4 regions of the Brevibacterium sp. LAARM3_SD1 genome follow, and region 2 is predicted to be linked to each of the others. Evidence: riboswitches for the same ligand, from Rfam matches in the RefSeq annotation. Region 2 holds a riboswitch; each other region holds the start of a gene.
What was found. Region 2 has a riboswitch for thiamine pyrophosphate ahead of AC2W7L_RS09145 (ECF transporter S component). Riboswitches for the same ligand answer to the same signal wherever they lie in the genome.
Positions count from the first base shown of each region.

Region 1: it holds a riboswitch for thiamine pyrophosphate, as region 2 does, so the genes downstream of both, thiM (hydroxyethylthiazole kinase) here and AC2W7L_RS09145 (ECF transporter S component) in region 2, are expected to answer to the same signal.
Region 3: it holds a riboswitch for thiamine pyrophosphate, as region 2 does, so the genes downstream of both, thiO (glycine oxidase ThiO) here and AC2W7L_RS09145 (ECF transporter S component) in region 2, are expected to answer to the same signal.
Region 4: it holds a riboswitch for thiamine pyrophosphate, as region 2 does, so the genes downstream of both, AC2W7L_RS17880 (TenA family protein) here and AC2W7L_RS09145 (ECF transporter S component) in region 2, are expected to answer to the same signal.

Region 1 covers NZ_JBNFOL010000023.1:45,770-48,973, forward strand. Annotated here, with positions in the region: gene AC2W7L_RS12985 (ATP-binding cassette domain-containing protein) at 1-466, shown strand, start outside; gene AC2W7L_RS12990 (sugar ABC transporter permease) at 463-1,674, shown strand; TPP riboswitch at 1,812-1,945, shown strand; gene thiM (hydroxyethylthiazole kinase) at 1,933-2,847, shown strand; gene thiE (thiamine phosphate synthase) at 2,844-3,204, shown strand, end outside.
Region 2 covers NZ_JBNFOL010000012.1:77,757-80,960, forward strand. Annotated here, with positions in the region: gene AC2W7L_RS09140 (ABC transporter ATP-binding protein) at 1-1,207, opposite strand, end outside; gene AC2W7L_RS09145 (ECF transporter S component) at 1,207-1,836, opposite strand; TPP riboswitch at 1,859-1,967, opposite strand; gene AC2W7L_RS09150 (purple acid phosphatase family protein) at 2,114-3,204, shown strand, end outside.
Region 3 covers NZ_JBNFOL010000004.1:110,421-113,624, forward strand. Annotated here, with positions in the region: gene AC2W7L_RS03420 (ketopantoate reductase family protein) at 1-743, opposite strand, end outside; gene thiE (thiamine phosphate synthase) at 740-1,423, opposite strand; TPP riboswitch at 1,435-1,538, shown strand; gene thiO (glycine oxidase ThiO) at 1,528-2,706, shown strand; gene thiS (sulfur carrier protein ThiS) at 2,703-2,960, shown strand; gene AC2W7L_RS03440 (thiazole synthase) at 2,962-3,204, shown strand, end outside.
Region 4 covers NZ_JBNFOL010000052.1:6,841-10,044, forward strand. Annotated here, with positions in the region: gene AC2W7L_RS17875 (phytoene desaturase family protein) at 1-423, opposite strand, end outside; gene AC2W7L_RS17880 (TenA family protein) at 479-1,171, opposite strand; TPP riboswitch at 1,166-1,271, opposite strand; gene AC2W7L_RS17885 (ATP-grasp domain-containing protein) at 1,279-2,304, opposite strand; gene AC2W7L_RS17890 (VOC family protein) at 2,426-2,788, shown strand; gene AC2W7L_RS17895 (HutD family protein) at 2,836-3,204, shown strand, end outside.

The sequences.
Region 1 (3,204 bases), on a different contig from region 2:
CCTCGGGCACGAGAAGACCCGTGGGGGAGTCCTCGACGAGGTGGCCATGGAAGCCAAATCCTGGGAGCTGCTGCGCAGCCTGTCGGCGAAGATCCCGAGCGTGCGCGTACCGATCGCGGCACTGTCCGGCGGACAACGTCAGACGGTCGCCATCGCCCGGTCCCTCCTCGGCGATCCTTCGCTGGTCATGCTCGACGAGCCGACGGCGGCCCTCGGTGTTGCCCAGACGGCCGAGGTGCTCAATCTCATCGAACGGCTCAAGGAACGCGACCTCGGCGTGCTGCTCGTCAGCCACAATATGGCCGATGTGCAGGCCGTGTGCGACCGGGTGCACGTGCTGCGCCTGGGCAAGGACGCCGGTGACTTCCCCGGAGACGAACGCACGGACGTGCTGGTCGCCGCGATCACCGGAGCCAGCGACAATGTCGTGACCAAACGCGCCGCACGGAGGGGTGAGCGCCGATGACCCGCAACTCCTTCATCACCGATGAGCGGATCTCGTCCGAAGGCATCGTCGGGACGTTCGTCAGACGGGTCAAAGAAGGGCAGCTGGGTTCGTTCCCCGTCATCTTCGCCCTCATCGTCATCGTCATCGTCTTCCAGTCGGCCGATTCCAACTTCATCTCGCCGGCCAACCTCGTCAATCTCTCCACCCAGGTGGCGTTCCTCGCGATCCTTGCTCTGGGCATCAACCTCATCCTACTCCTCGGCGAGATCGACCTGTCTCTGGCGCAGTTGGGCGGTCTGGCCGCCTCGCTGCTCGGTGTCCTCGTCGTCAGGCAGGGTGTGCCCCCGGCAATGGCGCTGATCATCATGCTGCTGCTCGGTCTGGTCGTCGGTGCGATCCAAGGCTGGTTCTTCGCCGTCGTCGGCATCCCGGCGTTCGTCGTCACCTTGGCTGGTCTGCTCGCATTCACCGGTCTGACCCTGACGACCTTGGGCACACAGAAGAACCTGTCGATGTCGGACACCTTCGCCTTCGACTTCGCGAGCTTCTACTTCCCGGCGATCTGGGCCTATATCTTCGGAGCGATTGCGATCATCGGCTTCGGCGGCGGCATCATCTATTCGAAGCTGCGCCGCCACCGCGAAGGCCTCAGCGCCCCGAGCTGGGCGTCGGTGATCGTGCGCATCGTGCTGCTGGCCGCCATCGTGTTCGGATTCCTCATCCTCGTCAATCAGGACTTCGGTCTGGCGATGCCGTTCTTCCTGATGATCGTCATCGCGATCATCATCGATCTCGTGCTGCGCAAGACCCGCTATGGCCGGTCGATCTACGCCGTCGGCGGCAAGGTCGAAGCCGCCCGGCGCGCTGGCATCCGCGTGACCTGGGTGCGCATCAGCGTGTTCATGGCAGCCGGAGTGTTGGCCGCACTGTTCGGGTTCATCAAGACCGGTGTGACGACGAATGCGGGATCGACGCTGGTGAGCACGCAGGACCTGCTCAACGCGATCGCGGCGGCTGTCATCGGCGGCACCTCGCTGTTCGGCGGTCGCGGAACCGCATGGGCCGCTGTGCTCGGTGCCCTGGTCGTCGGTGCGATCAACAACGGTCTCTACCTCATCGGCTTCAACTCCGATGCGCAGCAGATCATCACCGCACTCGTCCTGCTCACCGCCGTCGTCATCGATGCGCTCAGCCGCCGCGGACAGAGGTACGTCGGGCGGGGGTAGCGGCTGCTCTTCCCTCAGCGGACCCCGTTGCGGCGAAACCACCCTGAACCGGAGGTGGTTTCGCCGCGACGGGGTCCGCTCGGCGGTTCTGCTGGATGGAGGAGTCGCCCGTGTCCGACCGGGCTGATACAGTCGGAGCCATTGACATGGGGTGCCTCATGAGGATCCGTTCGCACCGAGAAGCTGCGCACGGAGGACACCGAGGCTGAGAGAACACCCATCGAACCTGATCTGGGCCATACTAGCGAAGGGATCGTCATGGTTGACTTCGACCTGCGTTCTGCCAATGCGCGACTGCGCGCAAGCAATCCACTCATCCAGTGCATCACGAACACCGTGGTACAGCAGTTCAGCGCGAACGTGCTCCTGGCCATCGGCGCCTCCCCGGCGATGCTCGACCACGAAGCCGACGCCGGACAGTTCGCCGGAATCGCCAACGGAATCCTCGTCAACTTCGGAACCGCCTCGAACCATCAGCTGCTCGCCGCCGACGCAGCCATCGACGTCGCGAACGCCGCCAGCAAGCCCTGGGTCCTCGACCCCGTGAGCGTCGGCGCCGTCGACTTCCGCACCTCCCGCATCCGCCGTGCCGCCGCCGATCACCCGACTGCCATCCGCGGCAACGCCTCCGAGGTCGCAGCACTCGCCGGAGTCGGACTCGGTGGTCGTGGAGTCGAATCCACCGATGAAGTCGATGCCGTCCTTCCCGCCGCGGCTCAACTGTCGCGAAAGACCGGCGCGATCGTCGCGGTCTCCGGACCCACCGACGCCGTCGTCGCCCACATCGACGGCACCGATCACGTCGCCCGGATCTCCGGCGGACACGAATTCATGCCGCTGGTCATCGGCACCGGCTGCTCACTCGGCGCCGTCACCGTCGCATACCTGGCCGCCGCCCGTGCCGGACTGGCCGACCCCGACGCCGACGTCTCAGCAATCAGCGCCCCCGAGCAGTCCGCGAACGGTGGGGCCGCCTCGGCGAAGTTCGAAGCCGTCGTCGCCGCCCACGCCCACTTCGCGGTCGCCGGGGAACTCGCCGCCGATGGTGCGAAGGGTCCGGGCAGCTACTCGGTGAACTTCCTCGACGCGCTCCACACCGTCGACGGTGACCGACTCGCGCAGGCGAGAATCGGCCTCGACACGCTCACCGCCGGCGAAGGCGTCCAGGCATGACCGCCGGATCCGCCCACATCGCTGACAACTCGGCCGACGACGGCGCAACCGTGAACGACCGAGACGGCTCGACCGACCGCTTCGCCGGAATCGACACGCGCCTCTACCTCGTCACCGACTCGGCGCAATGCGAGGCCGCCGGTCGCAGCGTCGCCGAGACCGTGCAGGCCGCCGTCGCCGGGGGAGTGGGCATCGTCCAGGTCCGCGACAAAGACATCGACGACGGTGACTTCTACTCGCTCACCCGCCAAGTCATCGCCGCCGTCGAAGCCGCCACCCGTGACACCGACCGCACGGTCCCCGTCGTCCTCAACGACCGCGTCGAGGTGGCCCGCCGCCTCAACGACGAAGGCGAGA
Region 2 (3,204 bases):
TGAGACCGAGGCCCTCGAGAAGTTCATCCACTCGTGCCTGCGAATCGGCGGCAGACCACCCTGCCAGGCGGGGACCCAGCTCGAGTTCGGACGCCACGCTCGAGGTGAGGAACTGGTGTGCCGGTTCCTGGAATACGATGCCGATGCGCGCGGCCAACTGCTTCGACGTCCAGGCGAACGGACGGGCCCGTTTAGCGCCTTCCCGCAGGGCCGCCTCGGCGAGGACCTGCCCGGAGAATTCGGGCAGCAGACCTGCCAAGGTCAGGGCCGTGGTCGACTTTCCGGTCCCGTTCGCGCCGACGATTCCGAGTGCCTGACCGGCACGCAGGCTCAGCTCCATACCGGCCGCTGCGGGGGTGGTCATGCGAGGCCGAGCAACGCTGAGCCGATCGGTGCGCAGCAGAACCTCGCCGAGGCGACCGGACGTCCTGCCGATTCCGTCGGTTCCGCCTCGGCGCGGGGTGGGGGAGTCCTGCGGCATCCAAATGCCGCAGTCGATGAGCACGTCGGTCAGCTCCGGATCGGTGAAGATCTGATCGGGCGGACCTTGGACGACGATGCCCTCGCGGCCGAGGACGATGACGCGGTCGATGTGATCGATCCACAGCTCCACCCGGTGTTCGACGACGAGCATGGTCGCCGCGGTCTCGGCCTGCACGGTGAGCACGGCGTCGCGGACCTCGGTCGCCGAGGCGGGATCGATATTGGCGGTCGGTTCGTCGAGGACGATGACCTCGGGAGCCATCGCATGGATCCCGGCCAGAGCCAGCCGCTGCTTCTGCCCGCCGGACAAAGCCGCACTCGGACGGTCCGGAGGCAGATCGAGTCCCAGCGCTCGCAGGGACTTCAGCGTCTGGGCCTCGATTGTCTCGGCCGGGAATCCGAGGTTCTCCATCCCGAACGCCACATCATCACCGATGCGGGAGAAGATCACCTGCGAATCGGGATCTTGGAGGACCAGCCCGGTGCTGCCTCGGCGAGGATCCGGTTTCTCGCCGCCGACGAGGAGTTCACCGGTGGCCTCACCTGATTCCTCGGGCAGGACGCCTGCGACAGCGTGAAGGATTGTCGATTTGCCGGCTCCGGAGGCGCCGAGCAGCAGCACTTTCTCACCGGCGGCGATCTGTAGATTGAGCGGACCGACCGCAGGCTGATCACGGTCGGCGTGAGTCCACGAGAAGCCGGAAGCAGTGATCGGCAGTGCCATCAGCGCAGGCGGCCGGAGGCGAAGGAGCCCAGCGCTCCGGTGGCTGCGATCGCGCGGTAGGCGAACCAAGCGCCGATTCCGGAGATGACGAGACCGGAGACGATCGCGCAGACCGCGTAGATCGCCTGGAAGCCGAACTGCCATTCGGCGTTGTACATGATGTTCTCGCTCACGGCCATGAACGCCGCGGCCAGCATCCCCGAGGCCGCGGTGACCCACAGGGTGAAGCGCTTGTAGCCGAAGGCGGCGAAGACGAGTTCGGCACCGAGGCCCTGCAGCAGTCCCGAGAGCAGAACTGTCGCTCCGAAGTGAGAGCCGAGGACGGCCTCGACGATGGCGGCGATGAGTTCGCACAGCAACGCAGCACCGGGTTTGCGGATGATCGCCCCGGCCAGCGGGCCGGCAAGGACCCAGAGCCCGGCGATGAGGCCGATCGACGGCGGGAAGGCCTGGAAAGCGAGTTCGAGGACCTTCCAGCTCAGCGCCAGCACCCAGAACACGAGTCCCACGGCGATGCCGAGGACGGCGGTGGTGACATAGTCGACCACTCGCCACTGTTTGGATTTCGGCGCCGCGGTGAAGGCGTGTGAAGGGGTGGCGGTGGTTTTCGGTACGGCGGTATTCGGCATTGTGCCTCCTCTTTTCAAGGAGGGGTGAAGAGTCTCGACTTCCTTCGGCGGTGCTGACCGCATCAGGTTCGAGGGTCTGCAGCTTCTTCTGCACTCTCAGCGCCCCTGACGGCGCTCCCCTGTCGTAGCCACCACTGTACAACAGGGGAGCGCGGCAGCGACCGGGATCGGAAGCGAAGCGGGGGCCGGGATCGGTTATCGAGTATTCACTTGCCGTTCCCTCGTTCGTCGACGGGCTTCGAACGACCGGACACTACTGATCAGTAGGAATATGCGGGTGAACACTCAACGACTCAAGCGACCGCTCAGTGCCCTGTCCGCCGCCACTCTGCTCGCTGCCATGGTGGCAGCGCCGGTGCCCGTTCGGGCCGAACCATCGCTCGGTTCAGGCGGGCCCGGCTCGACCGCGAGCCAGAGCCCCAGTCAGGATCCGAGCCAGACCCCAAGCCAAGGCCCGGGGCAGAACCGAACGGAATCGCCCGCCGAGGCGGATGCGGGAAGCGAGGCGATCACCGATCCCGTGCTGCAGGTCGGGGCCGATTCCATGGCCCGCAACCTCTCGTGGATGAGTGAGAGCTCCGGCGGGGGAGAAGTCCGTTGGGCGCCGGCCAGTGAGCTCGAGGGCGGTGAGCTGCCTGCTGACGCCGAAACAGCCGAGACCACGGACTCCGGGCTGGCCACCGATCTCAAACGTCACTTCAACCATGCGATCATGACCGGCCTCGAGCCCGACACCGAATACGCCTACCAGGTCGGCAGCGAAGAGGACGGATTCACCGAGGTGCAGCAGTTCACCACGGGAGACGTCGGAGGTGACGACGAATTCCTCGTCTTCGGTGACCCGCAGGTCGGCGCCGGTGGCGGAGACCCCGACGACGCCGCCGGTTGGGACCGGACACTGAGTTCGGCAGCGGCCACCGCCGACGACCCGAGCTTCTTCTACTCGCTGGGAGACCAGGTCAACTCCGCGGGCAACCAGGAACAGTACGCCCAGTACCTGGCGCCGGAGGCGACTCGGACGATCCCGCAGGCGACGACGATCGGCAACCACGATGTGTCATCGAAGGCCTACGAACAGCACTTCAACCGGCCCAATGTCAGCCAGGACCACGGCGGCGGTGGCGTCATCACCTCCGGAGGCGACTACTGGTTCATCGAGGAAGGCGTCCTGTTCCTCAACATCAACTCCAACAGCTCGGATATGGATGCCCACGCCGAGTTCATCGACGAGGTCGTCGCCGAGCACGGAGACCAAGCACGTTGGACGGTGCTCGGATTTCACCACTCGATCTATTCGACCGCGACTCATTGGAACGACCTCGACGTGAAGCGGCTGCGGAAGGCGATCCCGCCGGTCGCTGCTCGCAA
Region 3 (3,204 bases), on a different contig from region 2:
GGGTGTCCGGCCGTTGCCGCCACGGCTTCGAGCTCGTCGACGATGGCATGCACATGCGACCGGCCGCCGGCTTCCATGATCGCCCCGACCGGAGCACGGAACAGGCAGGTGACGACACCGGCCGCGGCGATGAAGGTCCACTTCTCCCACAGCCCGTCGATGATTCCAGCGACGGTCTGGAGCTTGAACCCCGGCACGTCGAGAGCGTCGGAGATCCGCGCGGGCACCTGGGCACCGTGGAGGTCGCCGATGGTCATCACGGCCAGGTCGGTGAGCTGAACGACGGCTCCGTCTCTGATGGTGCCGACGATCTTGACGAATCCGCCGAGCACCTGTCCGGGGTATCTGTTCTGCAGCTTCTCGATCTGAGCCATGCCGTTGAGGATCGGGATGATCGTAGTCTGCTCTCCGACAGCCGGTCCGATGTCATCGATGACCGAGTCGAGGCCGCCGGCTTTGACCGCGATGATGACGAGGTTGAAGATCCGTGGTGCGGCTTCGAGCTCCTCAGCGGTGATGACATCGACCTGATTCGTCCGATCGGCATCGGGAGCGGTGAAGCGCATTCCTTCTGCGCGGACCGTCGCCGCTCGAGCCTGCCGGAGCAGGAATGTGACATCGCGTCCGGCCTCCTGCAGATAGGTGCCGAAGGCTCCGCCGGTGGCACCTGCCCCGGCGATGAGAATCGACAGATCCGCGCCTGCACCGGTTCCCTGGGCTGCGCTCTCAGCTGCTTGGGTCATTCCAACTCCTCCTTGAGCTCCCGAGCGGCCGCCGCGGGATCCTCAGCCGAGGTTATCGCACGGACGACTACGGCACGGTTCGCACCCGCCTGTCGGACCGCGTCCAGCCTCTCCCCCGCCGCGATCCCGCCGATGGCGAACCACGGTTTGTCCGCCTCGGCGGCGGTGGCGGTGAGCAGCGCCGTTCCCACGGCTGCGCGACCGGGCTTCGTCGGGGTCTCCCAGACGGGTCCGACACAGAAATAGTCGGTCTCCGGGTCCGCTTCGGCGGCGAGCGCCTGTTCGAGGGAATGGGTGGAGCGGCCGAGGATGACATCGGGGCCGAGTACGGCCCTGGCCTGAGAGCTGGTGAGGTCGCCTTGACCGACGTGGAAGACATCGGCGTCGGTGAGCAGTGCGACGTCGGCGCGGTCGTTGACGGAGAAGAGCTTGCCGTGACGGACGGCGGCATCCCGGAGGACTTCCAAGGCTGCGATCTCCGCGCGGGCCTCGAGGCTCTTGTCCCTCAGTTGGATGATGTCGACGCCCCCGCGGTAGGCGGCGTCGAGGAACTCGGCGAGGTCGCCCTGAGAGGTCCTGGCTTCGGTGCACAGGTAGAGCGACGCTTCGGCCAATCGGGCCTGCCTCCAGGCTCTCTTCGTCGGCCGTGCTGCGGTGCGCGGTGGCATCTGTGTGGTCATGGTCATAGAGTAGAGGAGTTCGCGGGAGCCTCCCAACGAGGCTGAGAGGGCGTAGGAGCCGACCGTCAGACCTGATGCGGATCATGCCGCCGGAGGGAGAAGCTGTGAGAGTCATTGTCGTCGGCGCCGGAATCATCGGCCTGTCCACGGCCTGGTACCTGCGCCGCCTCGGTGCCGAAGTCACCATCATCGATCCTGTCCCCGCGTTGGGGGCGAGCCATGCCGCCGCGGGGATGATCGCTCCCGCCGCCGAGGTGGTGTGGGGGCAGACTCCCCTGTACCCGTTGATGCAGGCCTCGGCGCAGATGTACCCGGAGTTCGCTGCCGAGGTGGCGAGCGCTGCCGCGGTCGACCTCGGCTTCACGGATGCCGGAACTCTCGTGTGCGCCGGAGACAGTGCCGATCTGCAGGCACTGCGAGAGCTGCGCGAAGCTCAGTCGCGGTCCGGTTTCGCCACCGAGCTCATCACCGGCAGCGCTGCCCGCCGGGTCGAGCCCTCTTTGTCGCCCGCAGTGGCCGGAGCCGTGCACATTCCCGGCGATCGGTCGATCGACCCGCGTCGGGTCTCCGCGGCTCTGATGTCTGCCCTGACCGCTGACTCAGTGTCGCACCTCATTCGGCAACGGGCAGTCGAGCTGCTGAGGGACGGTGATGCGACCGTGGGCGTCGCACTGAGCGATGGTCGTCGATTGGAAGCCGATCAGGTGATCCTCTGCGCCGGCAGCACCAACAACACGATCCATGGTGCCCCGCAGCTGCCGCTCCGGGAGGTTTGGGGCGATGTGCTGCGGCTGCGCGCCCCCGCCGAGGCGACTCCCCTGCTGACCCGCACCATCCGCGGGCTGGTCAACGGCCGCTCCGTCTACCTGGTTCCTCGCCCCGACGGCGAGATCGTCCTCGGTGCCAGTTCCCGTGAAGACGGACTCTCCGGCACCCCCGCCGGGGCGATCCACCGACTGCTCGCCGACGGGCAGCGACTGGTCCCAGGCATTCTCGACGCGGAGATCACCGATATCACCACCCGAGCCCGCCCCGGGTCCCCCGATGACCTGCCGATGATCGGGCGCATCGATCCCGGCTGCATCGTGAGCACCGGGTACTTCCGGCACGGCATCCTCTTGGCCCCGTTCGGTGGCAGGCTCGGGGCCGAACTCGCCCTGGGAGACGTTGCCGATTGGCTCCCTGAGGGAGCACTCGAGTCCGTGTCCCCACATCGCTTCACCACCGAAACCACTGCCGACCCGAACCACGCAACTGCCTACTCGACGAGGAGCATGTCATGACCGACCGCGAACACCCACCGAGCATCGTCCTCAACGGCGAGCATCATGAGCTCCCCGGTGCCACCTCGGCGCTCGACCTCATCGCCGACGTCACCGGACGGGAGCTGCAGACTGACGGGACACCGGCCGACGGCGGACGTCTGGGCATCGCCCTGGCCGTCGACGGTGAAGTCATCCGTCGCGGTGCCTGGTCCGGATTCGCCTTGGCCGACGGGCACACCGTCGACATCGTCACCGCAGTGCAGGGAGGCTGATATGAGCTGGACGATCGATGATGTGGAGATGTCGTCTCGTCTCGTGATGGGCACGGGAGGGGCGAGCTCCCTGAGCATCCTCGAAGACGCCCTGATGGCTTCGGGGACCGAACTGACCACGGTGGCGATGCGCCGCTTCGACGCCGAGTCGAGAGACTCGGTCTTCACCATGCTCCAGCGTTTGGGAATCCGAGTGCTGCCGAACACCGCCGGCTGCTACACCGCCCGGGATGCCGTGCTCACT
Region 4 (3,204 bases), on a different contig from region 2:
ACCGAGGGAGAGCCAGATCGCGTCATCGACACGTTCGAGAAGTGGGGCGAAGAATCGTCGCCATTCCGGGCCGGCCTCGCCGAGGCGGTCGACCGTTTCGTCGAGATTGTGGAAGGCCAGCGCGGCGGGCTTGTCGTCGAGGGGCTGGGCATACGAGATCTCGGGAGTCGTCAGCTCCATTCCGCGGGCACGCAGGTCGAAGTCGACGAAGAACGGGCTGGCGATGGCCAATGGATGGACGGCCGAGCAGATGTCATGAGTGATGCCGGGTGCCAGTCCGAGGTCGAGGGTGCGGGCGCCGCCGCCGATCGTCGACTGAGCTTCGAACACCTCGACGGAGAGACCGGCGCGAGCCAGAGTGACTGCGGCGGCCAAGCCGTTGGGGCCAGATCCGACGACGACTGCATCAACCTCAGTGCTCATGAGGCCAGTCTAGGGGAGTGGGGCGGGGCCGCTGCTGTGTGCCGTACTGGGCGGTTCAGTCGTCGTAGACGTTGTCGAAGAAGGCGCATTCGAGGTCGACGGCCCGGCGCCAGGTGCGGACGAGATCCTCAGCCTCTGAACCCTGCTCGTCCTCTGTCGGAAACACCCGCTCGAGCTCGTCGACGAGGAACTGAACCCACCCGCGGAAGGCCTCGCCTCGGTGGAGGTCGATCCAGCCTTGGTGGACCTGTCGCTGCGGCACCTCCTCCTGGGATTCGGCCCAGTCGAGATAGAGCCATTCGGCCACAGCGAGGACGACGAGCAGCTGCGGATAGGACGCCGAGGCGACTGCCGAGTCCATGAGATCGCGGAACCCTGCCGTCGGTGCGGCCAGTTCAGGCTGGAGGTAGTCGGCTGGAGCGACTCCCAGTTCGGCGAAGGAGTCGACGAAATATGTGTCCTCGCCGGCTACGAGCATCCCCAACTGTCGGGCGAACCGCAGCTTTGCGTCGAGCTCATCGGCATGGGCCACGCAGGCGCCGAGCATGGACAGAAACGACTCGAAGAACTGATAGTCCTGCACCAGATAGTCCCGCATGACGGCGTCGTCGACGGTGCCGGCGAAGAGTTCCCGAACGAAGCGGTGATTGATCGCCGCCGCCCATTGTTCGCTTGTCGATCTCATCAGGGCCGACACAGATCCGTCGGCGGAGACCTCAATCAAGGCGCCGATACCTGTGGTTGTCATCGCTCTTCCACTCCCTCCGCCGGTGCTCACCGGATCAGGTTCAAAGGGTCTGCATTCGCACTCTCAGCGCCCGTTGATCGGCGCTCCCCTGTAGTGATTCGACACTATCACTGGGCTGCCGACCCGGCGGGGAATGCGGACTTCGGGGCCGCCTCGGCGAGGGTGTCGGACACGTACTCCGCGATCCGGTCGGCGGCAGACTGACGGCCCGACGACTGCTCGGCGGACTCAACGGACGGGTTGTAGTTCGTGTTCGTGTTGATGTCGTAGACGACCTGCCGGCCGTCAGCGGTCTCGATGAACTCGATGCCGGCGATCTCGATGCCGAGGTCGGCCAACAGCGACTCGAGCCGGCCGATCAGCGGCGTTGCGGCCGTGATCTCCTCACGAAGGGCGAACTGGGGAGTCGCCTCGACGTCGGCAGCAGCCCCGGCGCCGGGAATCGTGCAGGCATCGGCCGGGCAGAGTTCGAACGATCCGCCCGAGACGTCGACGCGCACCGCATAGTGGAAACGTCCGCCGATGAACTCCGCGCGGGTGACGAACGGCTGAGCCGGCTGCACATACTCCTGGATGAGGGTGATGCCGTCGATCGGCGCATTCGCTCCACCGGGCGCGAACTCAGCGGCGACCGCCTCGAGTTCGGCATGGGAGTCGAAACGACGTACACCGAGGCCCTTGCCGCCCTGATTGTGCTTCGTGATGAACGGGGGAGTGAAGCCGGCAGCGGCCTCGACGAGTGCCTGCGGCCCGAACGCGGCCGCGGTGCGCGGCGCGTCGAAACCGTGACCGGACAGCTCGCGATGCTGACGGATCTTGCTCACCTCGAGCTCGTAGACCCCTCGACCGTTGATGACCCGACGGCCCGCCGCAGCCAGCCAGTCAAGGACGGCGCGGCCGTACTCCTTCACATGCGGATCGGTTCGGGTGTGCGCCGATGCCGACAGCCGCGACCAGAACACTCCGGCAGGAGGCTCGGCGGACAGGTCGATCAAGGTCTCGGGCAGCAGCCATTCGACGTGTGCGACGCCGAGGCGGTCGAGCGCCTCGGTGAACGGGGCGATCCATTCCGGATTGTCGTGGATGATGTAGACCGCCGGATCACCGGTGGCAGGCAGGGCATGAGAACTCATCGCGAACCTTCACTGTGGGGAGCCGATGCGGACTGCGGAAGCATCGGCGGATCTGCTCAACAATCCTACGCCCTAGCGTGGACCCCTTCGCCGTGTCAGTGCGGCGGCGTAGACTCGGGCCATGGCTATCGCAAAGCAGCCCGTTGTCGTGCTCGACGCTCCTGACGCCGGTGAACTCGCGGAGTTCTACGGAAAGCTCCTGGATTGGTCTGTCACCGTCGACGAGGACGGCACGTGGGCAGAAGTCGTCTCCAACTCCTGGCCGCCGATCTGCATCCAACAGGTCGAGGACTACCACGCACCCAGCTGGCCCAGTCAGACCCATCCGCAGCAGATGCACCTCGACGTCGTGGTCGACGACCTTGACGTGGCCGAGAAAGCCGTGCTCGAGATCGGTGCGGGCAAGGCCCCCGAACAACCAGGCGAGACGTTCCGAGTGTTCCTCGACCCGGCCGGTCACCCCTTCTGCCTCTGCAAGGGATGATCACACCACCACCGAGTCGGCCCCACCCGCCCGTGGCGCGCTGAGTCATGCGCGCGCTCGTCTCCTTCGCCGACCGTGATCCCGTTCCGTGGGCCAACGGAGCCGGTCAGACCACTGAGCTCGTCTCCCTGACCGAATCGGCCCAGCTGACTCCAGGGCTTCGCCCCTGGCGATTGAGCATCGCCCGGCTCGAACGAGTGGGCCCGTTCTCGGCCCTGCCCGGAATGGCACGCACCTTCCTCCCCAACGCCGAGGTGGCCCTCGACATCGACGGCCACGTGCACTCGGTGCCCGCCTTCCGCCCGGAACGCTTCCATGGAGGCCAGAACGTGAGCCTCGTCGACTTGGTCGAACCCTGTTTCGCCGTCAACCTCATGGTCGCCGACGACGGTATGGACCCCGAGAATACAGCGGGC